One region of the Hoeflea sp. genome, then DNA from elsewhere that is predicted to be linked to it. Evidence: riboswitches for the same ligand, from Rfam matches in the RefSeq annotation. Region 1 holds a riboswitch; each other region holds the start of a gene.

What was found. Region 1 has a riboswitch for thiamine pyrophosphate ahead of AC5E6N_RS03120 (YkoF family thiamine/hydroxymethylpyrimidine-binding protein). Riboswitches for the same ligand answer to the same signal wherever they lie in the genome.
Region 2: linked by a shared signal. The riboswitch ahead of thiM (hydroxyethylthiazole kinase) and the one ahead of AC5E6N_RS03120 (YkoF family thiamine/hydroxymethylpyrimidine-binding protein) in region 1 are both predicted to bind thiamine pyrophosphate.
Region 3: linked by a shared signal. The riboswitch ahead of thiB (thiamine ABC transporter substrate binding subunit) and the one ahead of AC5E6N_RS03120 (YkoF family thiamine/hydroxymethylpyrimidine-binding protein) in region 1 are both predicted to bind thiamine pyrophosphate.
Region 4: linked by a shared signal. The riboswitch ahead of thiO (glycine oxidase ThiO) and the one ahead of AC5E6N_RS03120 (YkoF family thiamine/hydroxymethylpyrimidine-binding protein) in region 1 are both predicted to bind thiamine pyrophosphate.

The regions. Positions count from the first base shown of each region.
Region 1 is NZ_CFHWAF010000008.1:47,430-53,090, reverse strand. Features, by position in the region: gene AC5E6N_RS03150 (threonine ammonia-lyase) at 1-816, shown strand, start outside; gene AC5E6N_RS03145 (MarR family winged helix-turn-helix transcriptional regulator) at 1,169-1,768, shown strand; gene AC5E6N_RS03140 (DUF6522 family protein) at 1,765-2,085, shown strand; gene AC5E6N_RS03135 (hypothetical protein) at 2,082-2,675, shown strand; gene AC5E6N_RS03130 (zinc-finger domain-containing protein) at 2,665-2,913, shown strand; gene AC5E6N_RS03125 (DUF6671 family protein) at 3,027-3,833, shown strand; TPP riboswitch at 4,007-4,118, shown strand; gene AC5E6N_RS03120 (YkoF family thiamine/hydroxymethylpyrimidine-binding protein) at 4,110-4,718, shown strand; gene AC5E6N_RS03115 (ECF transporter S component) at 4,767-5,354, shown strand; gene AC5E6N_RS03110 (ABC transporter ATP-binding protein) at 5,326-5,661, shown strand, end outside.
Region 2 is NZ_CFHWAF010000021.1:24,998-30,658, reverse strand. Features, by position in the region: gene AC5E6N_RS06240 (aconitate hydratase) at 1-981, shown strand, start outside; gene thiD (bifunctional hydroxymethylpyrimidine kinase/phosphomethylpyrimidine kinase) at 981-1,829, shown strand; gene tenA (thiaminase II) at 1,826-2,503, shown strand; TPP riboswitch at 2,496-2,584, shown strand; gene thiM (hydroxyethylthiazole kinase) at 2,626-3,408, shown strand; gene thiE (thiamine phosphate synthase) at 3,399-4,049, shown strand; partial or broken gene AC5E6N_RS06215 (P-loop NTPase) at 4,178-4,261, opposite strand; gene AC5E6N_RS06210 (glutamine amidotransferase) at 4,566-5,327, opposite strand; gene AC5E6N_RS06205 (phosphotriesterase family protein) at 5,329-5,661, opposite strand, start outside.
Region 3 is NZ_CFHWAF010000079.1:1,131-6,791, forward strand. Features, by position in the region: partial or broken gene AC5E6N_RS15335 (M48 family metalloprotease) at 1-57, opposite strand, end outside; gene AC5E6N_RS15340 (thiamine ABC transporter ATP-binding protein) at 198-914, opposite strand; gene thiP (thiamine/thiamine pyrophosphate ABC transporter permease) at 911-2,542, opposite strand; partial or broken gene thiB (thiamine ABC transporter substrate binding subunit) at 2,542-3,558, opposite strand; TPP riboswitch at 3,594-3,703, opposite strand; gene AC5E6N_RS15355 (thiamine diphosphokinase) at 3,768-4,421, shown strand; gene AC5E6N_RS15360 (ABC-F family ATP-binding cassette domain-containing protein) at 4,425-5,661, shown strand, end outside.
Region 4 is NZ_CFHWAF010000040.1:26,803-32,463, forward strand. Features, by position in the region: gene AC5E6N_RS10035 (threonine ammonia-lyase) at 1-188, shown strand, start outside; gene AC5E6N_RS10040 (thiamine phosphate synthase) at 185-802, opposite strand; gene AC5E6N_RS10045 (thiazole synthase) at 799-1,584, opposite strand; gene thiS (sulfur carrier protein ThiS) at 1,586-1,783, opposite strand; gene thiO (glycine oxidase ThiO) at 1,794-2,753, opposite strand; TPP riboswitch at 2,893-3,009, opposite strand; gene AC5E6N_RS10060 (ferredoxin--NADP reductase) at 3,365-4,138, shown strand; gene AC5E6N_RS10065 (alpha-1,2-fucosyltransferase) at 4,256-5,077, opposite strand; gene AC5E6N_RS10070 (hypothetical protein) at 5,309-5,661, opposite strand, start outside.

The sequences.
Region 1 (5,661 bases):
ATCCGCGGCGCGGCCAACAAGCTGCTGTCGCTCAGCGAGGCGGAGCGCCGGCGCGGGGTGATCACCGTTTCCAGCGGCAATCACGGCAAATCCGTCGCCTATATGGCCGAGCGGCTCGGCTTGCGCGCCGTGGTTTGCCTGACGCACCTGGTGCCGCCGGACAAGATCGCCGGGCTTCGCGCCTATGGCGCCGACGTCGTCATACATGGCGCCAATCAGGATGAGGCCGATGCGAAGGCCCGGGAACTGGCCGAACGGGACGGCCTGGTGTTCGTCTCGCCCTTCGACGATCCGTTCGTCATCGCCGGACAAGGTACTTTGGGGCTCGAACTCGCCGAGCAGTGCCCGCCTTTGGAAACCTTGCTGGTCCAGCTGTCCGGCGGCGGATTGATGAGCGGGGTCGCACTCGCCATGAAGGCTCTGAAGCCGCAGGTTCGTCTTGTCGCGGTCTCCTCGCTGCACGGCGCCGCGATGCATGAAAGCGTCAGGGCCGGCCACATCGTTCAGGTCGAGGAGAAGCCCTCCATTGCCGATGCCCTTCCAGGACCGGTCCCGCAGGACAACGCCTATACGTTCGACCTGTGCCGCCGCCTGGTCGATGATTTCGTCCAGGTGAGCGATGCGGCGATTGAAGACGCCATGGCTTACATTCTGCGCCACGAAAAGTGCGTCGTGGAAGGTGGCGCGGCCGCGGGCGTGGCGCATCTGCTGACCCGGGCCGACAGCATCACCGGTCAGGCGGTGGCCGCTATCTTGACCGGCGACAACATCGCGGTTGAACGCGCGCTTCGCGTCTGCGCACAAGCGCGTGGGTGACACCTGACCACCTCAATCGGCACGGGGCATCCAAAACGCCGCGACATCCGATTGATCCCGTTGATCCCCGCGGCGATACAGTCGCACCATCTCATCAATAATGACCGAGGAATACAGACCTGCGCCGTCGGCTTTCGATGCAGCGCCGTCGGACGCAAACGTCGGTGATCAGCACGCCTTGGAGATTTTTGGGGGAGGTTTTGGGGAATCGGCAGGTGACCGGCCGGCGCTCATCAGGAGAACAGGTTTGAACAGAATTATTTTAATATCAAATCGAAATCATTATCTTGTCGGGATAGTTTGAAAACGCTATCATATATACAACCGAATGCCCATGAACAAGGAGCATGACATGGACAGTCGCGTGATCGCCGAACTGATCCTTCATCTCGGACGAATCGCGTCGGGTGACGGTCCCGTTGTTGGTTTGACGCCTGTGCAGTGGACCGGATTGAGGTACTTTGCGCGTGCCAACCGCTTTTCGCGCACGCCGTCGGCATTTGCCGCCTTTCATGGCACGACGCGGGGCACCGCCTCACAGACCGTCAAGGGCCTGGTCGCCGGGGGTTATCTGAAACAGACCCGCTCCGAAACCGACGGCCGAAGCGTGAGACTGGATCTGACGAAAAAAGCCAGGGCGCTCCTGAAAGATGACCCCATCGAAGCCCTGGTCCAGGCCGCGGACGCCCTCCCCTCGGGCGTCCGCGGCAATTTTTCCTCCGTGCTTCAGCGTTTGCTCGGTAGCGTTGCCTTGCAGACGGGTAGACCGCTCTTCGGCACGTGCGCGACATGCATGCATTTCGAAGGCGACGGCTGTTGCAGGGAAGGCATGAACGCATATGCATGCGGTTTCGTGAAGGAGGCTCTTACGGCCGACGAACTGGAACAGCTTTGCATCAACTTCAACTCCGGCAAAGCCGGGCCGCCACGCGTTGGGACGGCCGGGCGATGACTGCGCTTTCATCAACAGCGATTTGCGTCGATGACGGCGAGATCACCATCGAGGCCGAGGCATTGGCGCCCAAGCTGGGTCTTACCACTGAGGCTCTGAGGCATAACATGGCCAAGGGCCTGGTCACGGGCGTCACCGAAACCGGTGAAAACGAGGACGCCGGCCGCACCCGCCTCACTTTCCGCTATCGGTCACGCGTCTGGCGCGTCGTGATCGAGGCCGACGGCAGCCTGTTCGAGGAACCGTTGCCGGTTGTCGAAACCAGGCCCGCAAATGCACCGTTCAGCCTGTTCGATCTCGCGAAGGGCATGTCATGACGGTCATGCCCGGAAACACCGTGTCGACGGCACAAGCCCTGGCCGGCCGTGTCCGGGTTCATCTTCAACGCATCGCGGTGCGGGGAGAACCGATCACATACAAGGCGCTTGCCGAGGCCCTGGAGCTTCAGCCGCCGAACACGATTCATCAGGTCGCGCAAGCGCTTGAATGGTCAATGCGGGAGGATGCGGCCAATGGACATCCCTTCATCGCCGCGCTCGTGATCAGTCGCGTGCGCGACGGGCTGCCGGCGCCCGGCTTTTTCGACATTGCCAAAGAACTCGGGCGCCATGACGGCGAGCCGTCGGGCCCGCACGCGGCGGCGTCTCATGGGGCGATGTTCGCCGCGGCCGTCGACTTCTGGAGTGCGGCCGGTCTGACGCCGCGGTCGGGCCCGCACCGGGAAACAGGTCTGTCGCCGAAAGACGCGAACCCCTGGGCGAAGTTCACCTGCGCCGAACTCGAGGCAAAGCTCCACGAGCTTCGCAAACTGATCGACAGCGGCATGCTCACGGACCGCTCGATGGAGCATCAGCTGACCGAAGTCGGCATCATCGAGAATGAGCTTTCGAGGCGTGATGGCGGGTAAGAATTATGCGAAATTCAAGAACGACCGGGGCGTTGCGGAAATCAGGATCGGCGTCAGGGAATTCAAATGCGCCGGTGCCGCCGAGCCACACGACCATCCGCACATCTACCTTGACATGGGAGCGGACGACACGATCCTCTGTCCCTACTGCGCGACGCTGTTCCGTTACGACGGACGCCTTGGTCCACAAGAGGCCGACCCGCCGGATAGCGTGTTCCTGGATGCGCCCGACGCTTAGGCGATTAGTCCCGGCGATTGCCCGCACCGCCTCACACTTTAACGACAGAACGAATCAGACCGCGGACGATGCCGGCCTATTGTGAGCGAGCGGTCAGCCTGGCGACCAAACACATGAAGGAACGGGCGATCGCCCGGCCGTTCCGCTTCGCGCTCGGCATGGACGTGTTGACGCCGGCAGGTCTCGACACGGATATCCTGGGTACATTCACAGGCGAGGTTCCGCGCAGCGGCACACCCCCGCAGGTCTGCGAACGCAAGGCCCGGCTGGGCATGAAGATGACCGGACTGCCGTTCGGACTTGCCAGCGAGGGCAGTTTCGGCGCGCATCCGCTCATACCCTTCATCCCGGCCGGTGTGGAGTTCATGACCTTCGTCGATGACGAACGGGGCTTCATCCTGACCGAGAGCCTCCTGTGCGAAAACACCAATTACGGCCACTGCGAGGCCCGCGACATTGACGACCTCACGGACTGGCTCTCCCGCACGGGTTTTCCCAGCCATGGGCTGATCGTGCGAACAAACGAGAACGGTCCCGGCAAGCCAATTTCCAAAGGCGTCACCACCGCCGGCGACTTGAAGACGGCGATGGCGAAGGCGGTCACGCGTTCCGATAACGGCGCTGCCTGGATCGAGCCCGATATGCGCGCCCATTTCAATCCGACTCGCATGCGCTCCATCCGCCGACTGGCCTTCAAGCTTGCGCGGCGGCTGGCGACGCAATGTCCGTCGTGCGAAGCGCCGGGTTGGGGACGGACGGGCACGGTCAAGGGACTGCCATGCGAGCTGTGCCGCACGCCAACGGACATGGTGCGCCATGACGTCTTCGGGTGTGCGGTGTGCGATCATATCGAGGAGAAGCCACGTCGCGACGGTCTGCAGGAAGCACCTGCGCAAAACTGCCCGTTCTGCAATCCGTGAGTGAGGGCCGTGAGTGAAGGCTTTGCAAACTTTCTCGAAACCAGGTCCGTGCTCACGGCTCCCCCCGACAAGGACAAACTGCCCTGTGGCAGGGCGGTGCCGTAATCCTCGATACCGCTCAGCCGATGTCACCGCGATCGGATTTACATTGCGATCAACAGCCGCTAACAATGACACATCGACAGGGGTGCCCCATGACCGGGGCTGAGATGCGGGACGATTAAGCCCGCGAACCCTCAAGCTGATCTGGATAATGCCAGCGGAGCGAGGCGAAACATGTTTTCCGGCGCACAAATCTCTTTATATCCCATGTCCGACGATTTCGTCGGCATCATCACCGGCGCGCTGTCGGCGCTCGATCCTTATCGCGAACACCTGCGTATCGAGACCGATGACATCTCCACGCTGATCGTCGGGCCGCCGGAGACGCTGTTTCCGGCGATGCGCGATCTGTTCGTCGCCGCCGCCGGGACGGGCACGCACTGCGTCCTGTCGGCCGCGGTGTCGCGCGGTTGTCCGGGCGAACCGGACGACCCGATCTGCACGCCGTCCGAGGGCCGGGCGCCGGATGAACCGCTCGAAGCGCGCATCGCGGCCGCTGCCGCTGCCGTCAAGACTGCGTCCAGGACAGGTCAGCCGGTCGCCTGCCAGTTCTCGCTCTACCCGCTCGGCGCGGGCCACCATATGGACGAGATCTATGGCTGCATCGACTTCCTGAAAGCGTCCGGCGTGTTCGACCGCCCGAAGAACTTCTGCACCAGGCTCTCGGGCGACGCGGGCGCGGTGTTCGCGGCGCTGGCGCAGGCCTTCACCCGCTTCGGCGCGATCGACGGTCATCTGACGCTAGACATAACGGTATCGGCCAACAGCCCCACCCGCGTCTAGAGCGCGCGGCCTTCGTCCTCTTCCACTCCAGCACGAAAGGGTCACACCATGACCGACAGCAATCTATGGACTTTGCGCGAAACCCTGATCATCGCCGTGCTCGGCGCGGTGTTCGGCGTTCTTTATCTGGGATGGGTGCAGGTCTGGCTGATCGCACAGGCCGTTTTCGGACCGGTGACGATGGATGTCGTCATGGGCTTCTGGTTCATCGTGTCGATGATCGCCGCCGCCATCATCCGCAAGCCGGGTGTGGCGCTCGTCTCCGAAGTGCTGGCGGCCGGCACGCAGATCCTGCTCGGCTCGCCGGCCGGACTGCTCCTGCTTTTGACCGGTCTGGTCCAGGGCGCCGGCGCCGAGGCCGTCTTCGCGGCAACACGCTGGAAGCGCTATTCGCTGCCGGTGCTGATGGCGGCCGGCGTCGGTGCCGCCGTCTTCTCGTTCATCTACACCTGGATCCGGTTCGACTATGGCGAACTGGCGCCGACGCTGCTGGTGGTCATGTTCACCCTGCGCTGCCTGTCGGGCGCCCTGCTCGGCGGGCTGCTGGCCTGGGTCATCGTCAACGCGCTCTACAAGACCGGCGTCCTTTCAGGCCTCAGGATCGATCATGACCGCCGCGCCGCCGCGCCCGCCTGACGCACCGCTTGCGCAATGGGATGGCGTCACCGTGCGCTATCCCCATGCGCGGCGCGACGCGGTCGGCCCGGTATCGCTGGCGATCAGGCCCGGCGAGCGGGTGCTGCTGCTCGGACCCTCCGGTTCCGGCAAGTCGACGCTCCTTCAAACGCTCACCGGCACGATCCCCAGGACCACGCCCGCAACGGTGACGGGCAAAGTGCGGATCGGCGCCGCAAATGCCGCCGACCGGCCGCCATCGGCCTGGGCCGATACGGTGGCCCAGTTTTTCCAGGATGCCGACCAGACGCTGACCGGTTTGCGCGCC
Region 2 (5,661 bases), on a different contig from region 1:
TTCGACATCAACCCGTCTTCCCGGCAAGTGCTGGAAATGCTGATCGCGGACGGTCGTCTTGGCGCTCTGGTCGCCGCCGGCGCGCGGATACATCAGGCTGGCTGCAACGGTTGCATTGGCATGGGACAGGCCCCCGCGGTCGGGCGTAATTCGCTGCGAACGACGCCTAGAAACTTTCCCGGCCGATCAGGGACACGGGAAGACTCGGTCTTCCTGTGTTCTCCCGAAACCGCTGCGGCTTCGGCACTGGCCGGCAAAATCACTGACCCGCGCTCGCTGGATATGGCCAACCCGAATCTTGGACATCCGAATAAGACGATCGTCACCGTCGCGATGATCGAACCACCGCCTGCGCCGGACGAGTCGGGTTCTGTCGAACTGGTCAAAGGTCCAAATATCAAGTCGCTTCCCGAGTTCGCCTCGCTGCCCGACACGCTCGAACTGCCGGTGATCCTCAAGATGGGCGATGATATCTCGACTGATGAAATCATGCCGGCGGGTGCGAAGGTGCTGCCCTATCGCTCGAACATCCAGAAGATCGACGACTTTTCGTTTGAGCGAGTCGACAGGTCGTATCTGGAGCGGGCGCGCGCGGTTAGACAGAGCACCGGCCATTCGGTGGTCGCCGGCAAGAACTACGGCCAAGGATCGTCGCGCGAGCATGCGGCCATCGCGCCGCGCAATCTCGGATTGAGGATCGCACTGGTCAAAGACTTCGCGCGTATCCATCGGCAAAATCTGATCAATTACGGCGTACTGCCCTTGGTGTTCGTGGATCCGATGGACTATGAGCGCCTTGAAAAAGGCGACGTCCTCGTCGCGCGTGATCTGCATCGAACGCTGGAAGAGGACACCGAGCTTATCCTCGAGCTGCGCGGCAAAGGCTCCGTTCCGACCCGTCATGGTCTCACCGGAAAGCAGATTGCGGTGATCCTCGAAGGCGGCCTGATCAACTGGCGCCGAAGATTGTTGGCGGCGTGATGAAGCGAAGCTGCTCAACATCCGTTCCGAACCTGTTGACGATCGCCGGGACCGATCCGAGCGGCGGTGCCGGCATACAGGCGGACTTGAAAGCGTTTTCCGCGCTTGGCGCTTACGGCATGTCCGTCGTCACCGCGCTGGTCGCGCAGAACACCCGAGGCGTCGATTTCATCCATGCCGTGCCCGTAGATTTTGTCGCTGCACAGATCGATAGCGTTTTCTCCGATGTGCGCGTCGATGCGTTGAAAATTGGCATGGTTCACAAGGCCGATGTCGCCGCCACAATCGTCGATCGCTTGCAACGATATGAGGCCGCCAACATTGTCCTCGATCCCGTGATGGTGGCGAAGAGCGGCGATCGGCTGCTTGATGATGCGGCGATTGCAAAGATCCGTGATGAGCTCTTGCCCCTTGCCAGCGTCGTCACGCCCAATCTGCCGGAAGCCGGCGTGCTGCTCGGGCGCGATGCGCCAAAAACACTCGACGCCATGGACGATGCCGTGCGCGCGCTCCATGAACTCGGACCTTCCTATGTTCTGCTGAAGGGAGGGCATCTGGAAGGGGCCGGCAGCTCCGACCTGCTGTTCAATGGCAAAGACGTCATTGAACTGAAAGCCGGTCGCATTGCGACGAAGAACACGCATGGGACGGGTTGCACGCTATCAGCCGCCATTGCGGCGCTACTGCCAATATCCCATTCCGTCGAAGACGCCGTTGAGGAAGCGAAGCGCTACATCACGGGCGCTATTCGAGAGAGCGGCCAGCTCGATGTGGGTCATGGCAATGGGCCGGTGCATCACTTCCATGCGCTTTGGCCGGAACATGCACAGGAGCGTCAAACCGAATGAACTCGTTTACACAGCGGGCCTGGATGGAATCCGCGTTGCTGCGGGAGGGCATTCTCAGCCTTCCATTCAACCGCCAACTAGCGGATGGAACACTGTCCCAGGAGCGATTCCAGTTCTACATGATCCAGGACGCACTCTATCTTGAGCAGTATTCGCGAGCACTGGCCATCGCCGCGGCGAAGGCCCCTGATCCTGACGCGATGCAGCGTTTCGCCCATGCGTCCGAGGAAGCCCTCGTCGTTGAGCGGGCGCTGCATGGGGGCTTCTTCGAGAAGTTCGGTGTCGATCCCCATGAAGCGGCTGCGGCAGAGCCGTCCCCGACTTGTTACGGCTACACGAATTTTCTTTTGTCGGTCGCTCACGTCGGGAGCTACGAGGAACTCGTCGCTGCCATCCTGCCATGCTTCTGGATTTATTGGGACGTTGGCAATGAGATAGCCAAGGAGGCGGAAGCCGATAATCCGTACCACGCGTGGATCGACACCTATTCCGATGCCGGGTTCGGCGAAGCGGTGGAAGCCGTCATTGCCATCACGGACCGGGCGGCGGCCGCGAGCACGGACAACCGGCGGGAGGCGATGTTACGCGCCTTTAGGAAATCGACCCAGTACGAGTGGATGTTCTGGGACAGCGCATTCCGCATGGAGGACTGGCCAGTAGAGACGACAGCATAGCCAGGGGCGCCTTCGGGCTGAGACGAACCCTTTGAACCTGAACCAGATCATGCTGGCGTAGGAAGGCGGTAAATCGAATTCTATCGGTTTTATTTGGCCTTCTTACCCACCAAGGAGGCCGAATGACTCCCGATACCTGCCTAGCTGAACTGCGCCGCTCGGCGCCATTAGTTCATTGCATCACGAACTTCGTCGCCATGAATGTCTCGGCCAATGTCGTTCTGGCGGCAGGCGCATCACCGGCGATGATCCATGCCGAGCAAGAGGTCGCTGACTTCGTTCCTGTTGCCAGTGCTCTAACGATCAATATCGGTACCCTCTCGGAGCCCTGGCTTTCGGCGATGTTGCGTGCGGCAGATGCGGCGCATGAGAGTCAAATACCTTGGGTTTTTGACCCTGTCGCCCATTTCGCAACGCGATACCGCCGCGTGGCGGCGCAGAGCCTCTTGGCAAAGACGCCAACCATTATCCGGGGCAATGCCTCAGAGATCATCGCATTGGAGGGCGGGTCGGAGGCGGGCAAGGGCGTCGACGCCGGGGACAGCGTTGCTTCTGCTCAGTCCTCGGCCGTGGCTTTGGCCCGTCAGGCAAGCTGCGTCGTCGCGGTAACTGGGGCCGAGGACTTTGTAACTGATGGTGTTCGCAATGCGTGTGTAACCGGCGGTTCTGATTTCATGCCGAAGGTTACGGCGCTTGGCTGCTCTTTGACCGCGCTGATGGGCGGCTATGTCGCGGTGGCGGCGCCATTCGAAGCCGCATTGGCTGCGCTCGTCCATTTTGCCGAGGCAGGCGCGCGCGCCGAAGCACAGGCAAGTGGACCGGGTAGCTTCGCCGTGCATTTCCTGGATGCGCTGGCGGCTGTCCGTCCGGAGGATATGGACCAGGAACGGATCAAATGCGACTGACACGGAGCAAGCTGCGTCTGTATTTGGTGACAGATACCGACCTTTGCGCGACGCAAGGCATGGTCGCGACGGTTCAGGCTGCTGTTGCTGGTGGCGTAACAATGGTCCAGTTGCGCGATAAAGAAGCGAGAACAGCCAGCCTTGTTGATATGGCTCGTGCTCTCAAAGCCGCTCTCGCCGGCAGCGGCGTGCCATTGGTCATCAATGATGACATCGATGCGGCTTTGATATCAGAAGCAGACGGGTGTCATGTGGGGCAAGGCGATGTGGACGTGGCCGAGGCGCGGCAGCGGCTTGGGCCAGATCGGTTCCTTGGCTTGTCTTGCGAGACCGAGACCCATGTTAAAGCGGTCGATACCGACGCGGTGGACTATCTCGGCATTGGCACTGTTTTCGCCACCGATACAAAACCCGATCACACGCCTCCAATTGAACTTGTCGGCCTCAAGGCGCTTTGTTCGCTGTCGGCGCTGCCAACCGTCGCCATAGGCGGCCTTAAAGCACGACACACCCGGTCGGTTTTACAGGCCGGTGCGGATGGCTTGGCCGTGTCGTCCGCCATTTGCGGTGTTCCCGATCCGGCTGCTGCCGCGCGTGAATTTTTTGATTGCTCCGAGGTGTCCCTGCATGACCGGTGGTGATTAATCGGTTCGTCTCCTGCGGTGACAACTTCCGCATCGAGAGGTATTGCGCCCGGAAACGGCGTGCCGAGTTGGCGGCTCATGCGTTCACCGCCGCCATGCCGAAAGATGTCTGTTGTCTCGCCGTACAGCGCCAGATTGACCGCCACGGTAGATTTGCCCACGCCTCCCTTGGCGCTGCCAATGGCGATGATGTGACCGATCCCCGGGAGCGCGTCGGGTCTGGCGGATGATTGAGGCAACTGCCCATGGGCGGCGGGCTGACCCCCATTTGTGTTGCCTGATAGCTAGTTTTAGATGAAGTGACATCCTTAAGTAAAACCCACACCGCCGCCCGGATAGGACCGGCTTTCCCGGAATCGCCCCACTCATCGGTCGAGAACATAGCGCCGGGCGCTTTTGCCACCCAACCGACGAAGCTCCAAAAGTCGCATGACGCCCGGGCCCGGAACTGGGTGATCTCCAAAACGCTTCAAAACTTGGCGTCCAGCAAGGACGACCGATACGTTGGCGCTCCTATCGGGATGCGGCCCATCCGATCATGTTGGCGAACAATGTCTGATAGCCCGGCCAGTCGAGAAAAGCCGGCGGCAGCCAATGTTCGCTCATGTCCGAGGTCCACGCCACGGCGCGCCCTTCGCCGTGCCGGCCGGTCACGAGCAGCGGCAGCCCGCGCTGAGCCTCGGGGAGCGCCAGAACGCACTGCGCCTCGCCGCTGTCCTTTATCGTCACCTCGTTGACGCCAAGCAGATACGGCCAGTCCTTCGGCACGCCGGACAGGATGGGATGATCCGGTGCTTTCACGACGGGTGTTGCGCCTTCGGGGATTTCCAGACGGTCGTCGCATGGCAGACAGGTCACCGGCAGCGCTGCTTCGACGGGCGTCTTGTACCAGCGGGCGCGGCCGTCGATGCCCTGAAGGGAGAAATAGCCGCCGATCATGACGAGGCCGCCGCCCTTGCGCGTCCATTCCTCGATGAGCGCCAAACGGTTCGGCACGCGTTCGCCCCGCAGCCACACATCGGGATGCAGCAGCGTGTTCGCGCCAATGTCGGACAGGATGATCACGTCATAGGCGTCAAGACCGTCCAGACTCGTGGGGAAAGCCTCCGCGGCGTCGTGGGCCTGCATGTTTGTGACGGTGATACCGGCGCTTTCCATGTCCGACAGGAAGCGCTTTGCGCCGGTGTGAAAGGTGACGCTGCCGAACTGATCAAACCCTTTGAAATGGGTCGCGGCGCTGATCCAGCTTTCACCGACAAGCAGTACATTGGTCATTCTAAGATCCTTCATTCAAACGTTGGAGCAGCGCGCGGCGAGGGTTGTCCACCATCAGGAGGTCAAGGTCCTGCGCGCCGAGGCCCAGTCGTCGCAGGCGGGGCAATACGTATCGCGAGACGTGGGCGTAGCCATTGCCGCCATAGGCGCACAGCATCATTTTCAGGAAGACATCCTGCGACAGCAGGACCTGGGCGCCGAAACCGTCGGCGAACAGGGACGCGATGGCTTCGCATGTCTGCTCGTCGCTGGGACACTGAACCTTCTGGTCGTCATACCAGTAGTCCATGCCCATCATGTCGTATTCGATATAGGCGCCGCGCCGGGCCAGCAG
Region 3 (5,661 bases), on a different contig from region 1:
GCACAGCCCGGCGATGCAGATGGCTCGTACCGCAGGCCGCCCGCGCTCCGGCGCGATCCCCGAAGATCCCTCGATTTGAGACAGATGTGCGATCGGATCAGCGCCTCATGGGTTCCCGGAGCATATCCCTTGCTCCATCGTGAATGGTGGTGCCGCGGCCCGGCGCAAAAGACGGAACGCGCCCGCTGTCGATACCATCATTCTCCGTTGCCAAGATAGTCGGCAAGTCCGGGGATGTCCTCCCGTTCGAAAAAACCTTTCGCGGGTCCGGACGCGACCGTTCTGCCCGCGTCCAGAAATATGATTTCATCGGCAATGTCGGCCGCCTCTTGCGGCTGATGTGTGACAATCAAAACGGTCATCCCGGTTTCGATCTGCAATTGCCTCACCAATAGCAGCATATCTCGGCGTAATCGAGGCCCGAGAGCCGCAAAAGGCTCGTCCAGCAGAAGCACCGGCCTGCGCCTGACAAGCGCCCGGGCAATGGCGACGCGCTGGCGCTCGCCGCCCGACAGCGTGCCGGGCATGCGTCGCCCGAACCCTGCCAGTCCGACCCGCTCCAACGCGGCGGTGACCGTGGCCAGATCGGCCGCGTTTGCTGAAGGCCGCGGTCTGATCCCGAGGACGATATTGGTGGCGATATCGAGGTGGGAAAAGAGATTGTTTTCCTGAAAGACCATCGAGACCGGCCTGTCCGCCGGATCGGTTCCGGACATGTCCGTCCCGCCGATGCGTATTTCGCCCCTGTCGGCCCGTTCGAAACCGGCAATGAGGTTGAGAAGCGTGGTCTTGCCGGCGCCTGAAGGCCCGATAATCGCGGCGATCGCTCCCGGTGCGATTTGAGCATCGAAGGTCATGCGATGGCCGTCGTGTTCCAGCGTCGCCGCATCCAGACTGACGGACTGACCGATCATAATTCGGCTCCCTGCGCCTTGCCGCGGTCGCGGTCGACAAGAACCATAAGCAAGAGGCACACAAGACCGAGCACAAGCGCAAGTCCGGCGGCATCGCTCGTGCGATAGCTGCCCATGCGCTGCAAGAGCAGATAGGGCAGGGTGACGACGTCCTGGCTGCCGAACAATGCGATGGCTCCGAGGTCGCCCAGCGACAGCGCCATGGCAAATGCCACCGCCAGAAGCAGCGGCCGGCGCAGACCCGGCCAGTCGACAAGAACCAGCCGATTGATCCCGGCGATGCCGAGCGACTGCACGAGCCGCGCGGTGCGGGCCATATGTGTCGTATGGGCGGGCTCAAGCACACGCATGACAAAGGGAAGCGCCATCAGCGCGTTCACCGTGACGACGATCACCGGCGCCAGGGCGAACACGTCGACATGGCCGCGCAGCAGAACGAACCAGCCGGCGCCCAGAACGATCGGCGGCACCAGAAGAACGAGGCTGGACGCACCCGTCGCCGAGACCCTGAACACACGTGCCCAGGCATGCCGGGGCGCGAATGGCAGCGCCGCGTAGCGCGCCCGTATCAGGCACAGGCCCATCGCCGCCGAGATCATGGCCGCGGCGAGCGCGATCGCGAGGCTCGTCGCGATCGCGCGCCAGACGATCGTTTCGCTCAACAGCCGGGCGAAGTCGGCAAGCAGGCCAGAAACGGCGACGGAGACAAGGGGAGACACCAGGAAGACGGCCGACAGCACAATCAGGGCAAAGTCTATTGTCACGGAGGCCGGTCCGCGGGCGGGTGAACGCTGCGCTATCAGGCCGGAGGTTCCGCCCTCGCGCGGCGAGCCGCCCATCAGGGCGAGCATGGCCAAAAGGGCGGAGGTCAAGGCAAGCTGGATGAGCGCCAGCGCGACGGCGCGTTGCGGATCGAAATCAAAACGCAGCGCCTGGTAGATCGCCACCTCGATGGTCGTGGCGGCAGGACCGCCGCCGAGAAGAAGGACAAGTGTGAAGCTGGTCACACACAGCATGAATACCAGACCGCAGACCGGCGCCAGATTGCCGCGCATGAACGGCCACTCGATCAGCCGGAACACTGTCCAGGGACCGAGGCCAAGCTGGCTGGCGTTGCGCCAGTATTCAGGCGGCACACGATCGAGCTGGGCCAGCAGCAGGCGCGTCGCCAACGGCATGTTGAAGAACACATGGGCGATCAGGATCCCGGCCAGCCCGTAGATCGAAACCGGTTCGGACAGTCCGGCAGCAAGCAGCGCCGAGTTGACGATACCCTGCCGGCCCCATATCTCGATCAGGCCGAGGGCGGCGACAATGGGCGGAAGGCCGATCGGCACGGCAAGCAGGCGCACCAGCCAGCGGCGGCCGGGGAAGCGCGGCCTGCGGGCCAGCGCCCTCGCCAACGGGATCGCCAGGGCGACGGACAGCAGGGTCGAAAGGCACGCCTGGAGCAGCGTGAATTGGGTGACCTTCCAGATATAGGCGGTGAACAGCGCGTTGTCCGCGTTCTCGAATGCTGCAGCCGCGCCCAGCAGCGCCAGGACGGCGGCACCGATCACCCCGGCCATGGCGCAAAGCACAAACATGCCCGCGCCTATTCCGGTGGCCGTCTGCCGCCTGCCCAGCATCAATCACTCATGACGGCGAGCCATTCATCGACCCAGGCCTTGCGGTTCTTCGAGACGTCCTCGGAAGAAAAGAGCAGCGTCTTTCCGGGTTTTACCAGTTGCTCGAATGCGGCCGGCAGCGGCTCGGACAGTTTGCCGGCCGGGTACATCCAGTTGGTCGTCGGGATGGCATTCTGGAAGCCGGGTCCGGTCATGAAGGCGAGGAACTCGCGGGCAAGCTCCTTTTCCTGCGAGGATTTCACCAGCCCGGCCACCTCGATCTGCATGTAATGGCCTTCCTCGAAACGGGCGGCCTGGTAGCGGTCCGTTTCCTCCGCAATCATGTGATAGGCCGGCGATGTGGTGTAGGACAGGACCATCGGCACTTCGCCGTTGGTGAAGAGGCCGTAGGCCTCCGACCAGCCCGGCGTGACCGTCAGCACGCGATCCTTGAAATCCTTCCAGGCCTGCGGAGCGTCATCCCCGTAGACCGACTTTATCCACAAGAGCAGGCCCAGGCCCGGTGTCGAGGTGCGCGGATCCTAGATGGCGATCTTGACCGCCGGATCGCCCTCCACCAGTTCCTTGAGGCTTGAGGGCGGCGTCTCCAGCGCTTCAGTGTCGTAGACGACGGCGAAGTAGCCGAAGTCATAGGGAACAAAGACGTCGTCGGACCAGCCGCCCGGCACGTCCACATTCGACTGATCGATGCCGCTGGGCTCGAACAGGCCGGTGTTCTTGGCTTCGGTGACGAGGTTGGTGTCGAGACCGAGCACGATGTCCGCCTTGGTGCTTTCACCTTCGAGCTTCAGCCGGTTGAGCAGGACGACGCCGTCGGCGATGCCGACCCAGTTGAGCGTGCAGTCGCAGCCTTCCTCGAAGGCTTTCTTGACCACGGGGCCCGGCCCCCATTCGGCAACAAAACTGTCATAGGTGTAGACCGTCAGTTCCCGGTCGCTTGCCATGGTAGTCGATGTCAGGGCCAGGGCGGCCGCGAGTGACAGAGTCGCGGAAAAAATACGGGTGTTTGCGGGCATGTGCGCCTCCTTCATCGGTGTTTGCGGGAAAAAGGCGCTTTGCCGCGTCTAATCCCTCCGCCGGTACAAGCCGGATCAGGTTCTTCGGGTTGGCTTTGAGCCTCTCAGCGAACCGCTGCCGCGGTCGGCACCCCGTTAGAGCAGGAACCGTCATAGTCCGGCTCATCGGCGCTGGCAAGTGCTGCAAAAGCTGCTATGTGCATCGGTCAATGACGCAGAAGACGACATTTTTGATCCTGCTGGGCGGGAATCTTGAGAAGACGGCGCGTTTGCGCGGTCAGATTGAAGGCGCGCGGGTGATCGCCGCCGATGGCGGCATGTTTCACGCCCGCGACCTGTCGGTGCAGCCGGAACTGTGGGTGGGGGACTTCGATTCCTCACCCGGGTCCCTGCAGCAGAGCTGGCAGGCCACCCCGCGAAAGGACTTTCCGGCCGAAAAGAATGCGACGGACGGTGAGATTGCCGTCGAAGAGGCGCTGGCGCTCGGTGCGGAGCGCCTCATTCTAGCCGGTGCGCTTGGCGGCGAGCGCAGCGATCATGCCTTCTTTCACATGGCCCTGGCGTGCCGTCTGAAATCGGAGGGCACCGATGTGCTTTTGACCTCCGGCCTTGAGGAAGGCTGGGCGCTCGGCGCCGGCAGTCAGATGATTGATCTGCCGCCGGCCTCGATGTTCTCGGTTCTCAATTTCGGCGATGTATCATCGCTTACCGTTGAGGGGGCGCGTTATCCGCTCGACGCGTTCGAACTGCCGTTCGGGTCCTCGCGCACCATTTCCAATGTCGCCGAGGGGCCGGTATCGGTGCGCCTGGGATCGGGCACGGCGTTGCTTCTGGCGCGGCCCTTCGATCTGTCCGGCACCTGAACGATGGCGCCGCCGATCCTGAAACTCGACGGTATCGAGCTGACCTTCGGCGGAACACCGCTGCTGGCCGGTGCGGATCTTCAGATCGGGCCGGCGGACCGTATCTGTCTTGTCGGGCGCAACGGCTCCGGCAAGTCGACATTGATGAAGATTGCCGCCGGCCTCGTCGAGCCGCAATCGGGCGAGGTGTTCAGGCACCCTTCCGCAACGGTGCGCTATCTGGAGCAGGCGCCGGATTTTGCCGGGTTTGAGAGCGTGCACGATTATGCGCAGGCCGGTCTTGGCCCGGGTGACGATCCGCATCGGGTCAGCTATCTGCTGCAGCATCTCGGGCTTGCCGGCGATGCGGATCCGCAGCGCCTTTCCGGCGGCGAGGCGCGCCGGGCCGCGCTTGCCCGGGTGCTTGCGCCGGAGCCCGACATTCTCCTCCTGGACGAGCCGACCAACCATCTCGACCTTCCGGCGATCGAATGGCTTGAAGGCGAGCTCAAACGCTGCCGTAGCGCCTTGGTTATGATCTCGCACGACCGGCGGTTTCTTGAAAACGTCTCCCGCGCAACCGTATGGCTCGACCGCGGCGAGACCCGCCGGCTGGAAGAGGGGTTCGGCGCGTTCGAAAGCTGGCGCGATCGGGTGCTGGAGGACGAGGAGCGGGAACAGCACAAGCTCGGCCGCGCCATCGTGCGCGAGGAACACTGGCTGCGCTACGGCGTGACCGCGCGCCGCAAGCGCAATGTCAGGCGCCTTTCGGAGCTCAAGGACATGCGCACCCGACTGCGCTCCCACCGCGGACCGGTCGGCAGTGTCGACGCGCGTGCCGCAGGGGGCCGGGACTCCGGAAAGCTGGTCGTTGAGGCGGAGGGCATTGCCAAGTCGTTTGACGGGCGGGACATCGTTAGCGATTTTTCCCTGCGTATCGCGCGGGGTGACCGTATCGGCCTGGTCGGACCGAACGGAGCAGGCAAAACGACTCTTCTAAAGCTGCTGACCGGCACGCTCTCGCCTGACACCGGCCGGGTGAGGCTCGGTGCGAACCTTGAAATATCGACGCTCGACCAGAAACGTACCGAACTTGATCCGGGCGAGACGCTGGAGCAATTCCTCACCGGCGGCAGGGGCAACTCGCTTGAGGTCGACGGCCGGCAGCGCCATGTCACTGGCTATATGAAGGACTTTCTGTTTCAGCCCGAACAGGCGCGAACACCGATCCGGGAACTCTCGGGCGGCGAGCGGGCGCGCC
Region 4 (5,661 bases), on a different contig from region 1:
CGATGCTGGAGGCCATGGCATTGATGCGCGACGGCCTGAAGATCATCGCGGAACCGGCCTGTGCGGCGGCGCTGGCGGCGGCGACGGGACCATTGCGCGAATCGCTGTGCGGACGGACCGTGTGCATCCTCGCCTGCGGCTCGAACATCGGACCGCAGCGGTTCTCGGCTCTGCTTGGCAGGCGTTAGGGCGCATCTTCGCGCCATTGCCGCGTCGTCCTGATCCATTGCCGCGTGCGTGCCTCGGGATCGTCATTCAGCGTGATGTCCGTGACGACGGCGGCGATATCCGCACCGGCTTCAAAAACGCCCGGCAGACGCGACGGATCGAGCCCGCCGATCGCCACCAGCGGCATCTCTCCTATGCGCTGTTTCCATTTTCGCACCCGGTCGCAACCCTGCGGGCGCCATGGCATCTTCTTCAGCCGGGTCTCATAAACCGGCCCCAGCGCCACGTAATCCGGTTCGGCGGCGAGCGCCGTGTGCAGTTCGCTGCTGTCATGCGTGCTGATTCCGAAGCGAATACCGGCGGCCCGGATGGCGGATAGATCCGCATCGGCGAGGTCGCCCTGACCGAGATGAATGAAATCGCAGTCTTCCTCGATGGCAAGCCGCCAGTAGTCGTTGAGGATCAACTGACAGCCATGTTCGGTGCAGATGCTCTTGGCCGCCGCGATATCGCGGCGCATGCCCGCCTCGGGCTTGCCCTTCATGCGAAGCTGCACCAGCCGGACGCCCAACGGCACCAGCCGCGCGATCCACGCGGCGCTGTCGACGATGAGGTAGAACGGATCGAGCCTCATGAGAATGCCGCCATGCCGATGACCGGTGTCGACGGCACGGCGGTGTCCCGGGGCTCCAGGACGCCGGCGTGCCATGCCGTGCGGCCCGCTTTCACGGCGCCCGAAAAGGCCCGGGCCATGTAAACAGGGTCATCGGCGCGCGCGACGGCCGTGTTCAAAAGCACCGCGTCGTAACCGAGTTCCATGACACAGGCAGCATGTGACGGACGGCCGATCCCGGCATCGACAATCAGCGGCACATCCGGGAAATGGCCGCGCAGGGAGCGCAGGGCATCCGGGTCGGTCGGTCCCTTTGCTGATCCGATGGGCGCGCACCAGGGCATGAGCACCTCACATCCGGCGTCGAGCAGACGGTCGGCAACGACCAGATCGTCGGTGGTATAGGGAAATACGTGGAATCCGTCGGCGCACAGGATGCGCGCGGCCTCCACCAGCGCGAAGACATCCGGCTGCAAGGTGTCGTGATTGCCGATCACTTCCAGTTTTATCCAGGACGTGTCGAATATCTCGCGCGCCATGTGGGCGGTGGTCACCGCCTCTTTGACACTGTGGCACCCCGCCGTATTGGGCAGCACCGGAACGTCCAGAGCCTTGATCATCGACCAGAAGCGGTCGCCGGAGGATCTGCCGGGCGCGTCGGAGACGTTTTCACGCCTGAGCGATACGGTCACCGCCGCAGCGCCCGAGGCCCGGACAGCCTGCGCCAGAATATCCGGCGAGGGATACCGCGCCGTCCCGAGGATAAGCCTTGAAGGAAGTTTTGTACCGTAGACCGCGAACATCTCAGCCTCCCTGCATGGGCGACAGGATTTCTATCCGGTCGCCCTCTTTCAATGCGCATACCGCGCGCTCTTCACGCCGCACCAGTTCGCCATTGACCGCGGTCGCCAGCCAGTCGCCCTCATAGGAAAACTCGCTCAGCAGCAGATCGAGACGCCGCGCCCTGGCCGCGACAGGCGATCCGTTGATCATCAAGCCGATCGTCTCCATGTCAGGCCGCCTTTCCGGTCAGTGCCATATCCGCGGCACGTGTCGCCATCGCCGGTGCGAGGAGAAAGCCGTGACGGTAGAACCCGTTGATGCTGACGGTCTTGCCCTCGCGGGATACGCGCGGGAAGTTGTCGGGAAATGCGGGACGGACCCCCACGCCGATTTCTTCGATAACCGCCTCGCCGAACGCCGGATGCAGCGCGTAGGCCGCGCCAAGCAGTTCCATGACGGATCGCGCGGTTGCGGGGCCGCTTGACGCGCTTTCGACCATTGTCGCCCCGACCATGAAGACGCCATTCCCGCGCGGAACGATATAGACGGGAATACGCGGATGCAGGAGCCGAACCGGTCGTGACAGCGCGAGGCCCTCGACCCGCAGCATCAGCATTTCGCCGCGGACGCCGCGAAGGTCCCTTTGCTTGCCGGATAGACCCGTACAGTCGACAATCCGGTCATAATCGCGCTCGGCCTGCCCGGCCCCGCCGAGATGAAACGAGCAGCCTGCCTCGGACAGCCGCCGCTGCAGCTCCTGCATTGCCGACCGTGGATCGAGATGCGCTTCGGATCCGAAAAACAGGCCGTGGGTGAAGCGGCCGGCCAGATCCGGCTCCAGCCGGGCGATGGATGCCTCGTCGACGCGCTGATGGCCGCCGGCACGGCGGGCAAAATGTTCGAGCTCGGCCCTGTCACGGGCCTGCGCGACAACCAACGTACCGTTTTCAAAAACCTGTTCGGGAAGCGTTTCCCGCCACCATTGCAGAGCCGGACTTCCGAATTCGACCACCCTTTGCCCGGCGGTCTCCGCTTCGCACCAGGGCGCCAGCATGCCTCCGGCGAACCAGGAGGCCGCTCCGCCCACCCGCGTGAGCTTGTCGACAACCGCGACCGAGGCGCCGCGCCGGCACAATTCCCAGGCTGCGGTCAGGCCCGCCACGCCCGCGCCCTTGACCAGCACCCTCATGGCCGCCACCTCGCGAGCGGGAAACGGTGCCGTGTCCGGTTTCGGGAAAATAACATCGGTGCCTCCATCGACCTGTTCGGACGATCCAGAGACGCAGGTTGCGGATTTTCTGAACGCGCTTCCCAAAGGAGGGGCAGGACCCGAAGCGCTGTTACCGTCCCTACGCCAGCGTGAACTGGATCAGGTTCAAAGGGTCACTGCGCCGCGAATGCCAGCAGTCTCTCAGCCCCTTGCCGGGACTCCCCTGGTGAATGGTTCGAGAAGACCAATGCCGGACCGCTTTGTCAAGCAGGCTCTTTTCAGTTGCCGGAGAAACCTCGTCCGCATGCGGCATCACAAACGCCGACCAATGAGATCCCAAGAGGTGGCATTTCGACGCATTTGGGCTCAAGCATGGAATTTCATTCCGCAAATCGCTGTCGGCTTAGTATGATCAATGCTCGACTTTGTTGGCGCATCATTCCATTTTCGCCAATGCCACCGAAGCCATCGGGCAAGGCAGCAGAGGACACACTCCTCGACAAATGAAATTTTGAGGCCGCGACGTCGGCACATTGACGTGGCCCGGTCCGGTACGTTGTCGTGCCGGATCAAACGAGTCTGGAGACGAGATGAAGAATTTCAATGAAGAAACCGTTCTTTCGGTTCATCACTGGAACGACACGCTTTTCAGTTTCAAGACGACCCGTGACGCGGGTTTTCGTTTCCGCAATGGCGAGTTCACCATGCTGGGGCTCGAGGTCGACGGCCGCCCCCTGTTGCGCGCCTACTCGATGGCCAGCGCAAACCATGAAGAGAACCTCGAATTCTTCAGCATCAAGGTCCCGGACGGCCCGCTGACATCCAGACTGCAGCATCTGAAGGAAGGACAGTCGATCCTCGTCGGCACAAAGCCCACCGGAACCCTCGTTACCGATCATTTGCTGCCCGGCAAAAACCTCTACCTTCTTGGAACCGGAACGGGACTTGCGCCCTTCCTCAGTCTCATCAAGGACCCGGCGATCTACGAATCCTTCGAGAAGATCGTCCTTGTCCACGGCGTGCGTTTCATCAAGGATCTCGCCTATCAGAATTACATTGTCGAGGAACTGCCGAACAACGAGTATCTCGGCGAGATGGTGCGCGAGCAGTTGATCTACTATCCGACGGTGACGCGCGAGCCGTTCGTCCATAATGGCCGCATCACCGAACTCATGGAAAGCGGCAAGCTTTTCGACGATATCGGCCTGCCGCAGATCGACAAGCACACCGACCGGGTCATCCTGTGCGGCGGTCCTCAAATGCTCGAGGACACACGGAACTTCTTCGAACAGCGCGGATTTACCGAGGGAACACGCGCCAATGCCGGAAGCTTCCTGATCGAGAAGGCTTTCGTCGAAAAATAAGCCGCACCATCGGCAAAGCAGGCAAACACGACGGGCGGTCACATCACATATACGAGGCCGCGGAAAGAACTCGTAGTCGTGCATTGCGGATTGGGTAAACAGGGCCGCCGCTGCGCCTCAGGCCTCGAGGCGTACCCAGTCGTCAGGAACGACATCCGCGTCAATGGCGGCCGGGTCGGCAAACCAGCGGGCCGGAGCAATCACCAGTTTTTCCGGCGACGGGTTGAGCCAGGCTCCCCACCAGGAAAAGGAACTGTTGGCAACGATGTGGTGGCGGCAGGCCGACATCAGCCGCAGGTCCTCGTAGTTTCTGCTGCCGTTTTGGCTGACGATCCGCATTTTATATGGGAGGCGCAGGTTGGCGGCGGCCCAGTCCGGCTCGTCGGAAAACACGTAAAAAACCGGTTCCTGTCCCATTTTGCGGGCGATCAGGCCCGCCGCCTTTTCATAATAGTCAAGCGAGCACGTGCCGTGGACCGCATGGGCCTTCGGATCGCTGACATAATCTCCGCGCCGGATGTGAAGCGATGCGGAAGGCGTGATCATGATCTCGTCAAATACACGTGCATTCGCCTCGTCCGGCGGCGTTTTCACCGAAAGCTCGCGCCGTATGTCCTCCTTGAAATCGGCAAAGAAGCGCTCGGACTGCCAGTACCCATGGAGCCAGACATTGGAGGGCAGTCCGATAATCTTCGGATCGAAGGCGCTGCCATGCTGGCGCACGATCCTGGGAGGCAGTCGCAGTCCGCGCCAAAGCAGGTAGCGCAGATGCTGCTTCTTCGTCGGCGGCAGATCGCGCTCGGGAACTTTTGCATCCGCGATATTGAGATGATGGAGCCCGGGGCGCTGTCCGGGACCGGCAACAAAATCGCGGGTATCGAGAACAACGTCACTGCCGGTGCGCAGCGCAAGGGCGCGCGCGCAGGCATACTGGAACATCTGGTTACCCAGCCCGCCATAGATACGGACATAAACTCTGTCGGCTTTCCTCACAGCGGCAAGCGAAGGGGTTCGACGTGGAGCATCGTGCCCGTCATGCCTTTTGCTGTGTCTGGCCAGAATCTTCTTCCCAACGGCAATTTCCATCTGCGCGGATAACGATACCCAGGGTTCAATAACCCATGGGGACGATCCGGCAAATAGCGATTGCGATATGGCAATCCGCGAACCCTATCCGTTCGACGCCGCCGGCCCGCCTACCCTCAGGTTTGCGGCAGATACCTCCAGCAGCTTGCCGGCGAAGGATGCCGCAGCGGCCGCGCCTTTTTCATACCGTGCCTTGTTTTCCGCCACCGTCAGCAGTTGTTCGGCAAATTCCTCATCGGTCGTCGCCTGCTCGCAATTGCCTTGCGAGAGGATGTTCTTCATCGCCATGCCCCTGCTGCAGACAATCGGCTTTTGCGCAAAGACACCATCCATGATGATACCGGACCCGCTATATCGATATCGCGTCACATCGTAGGGCAGCAGCAGGATATCGGCGTCCAGAACCAGCCGCCGGAAGCGCTGTTCCGGCATGCCGC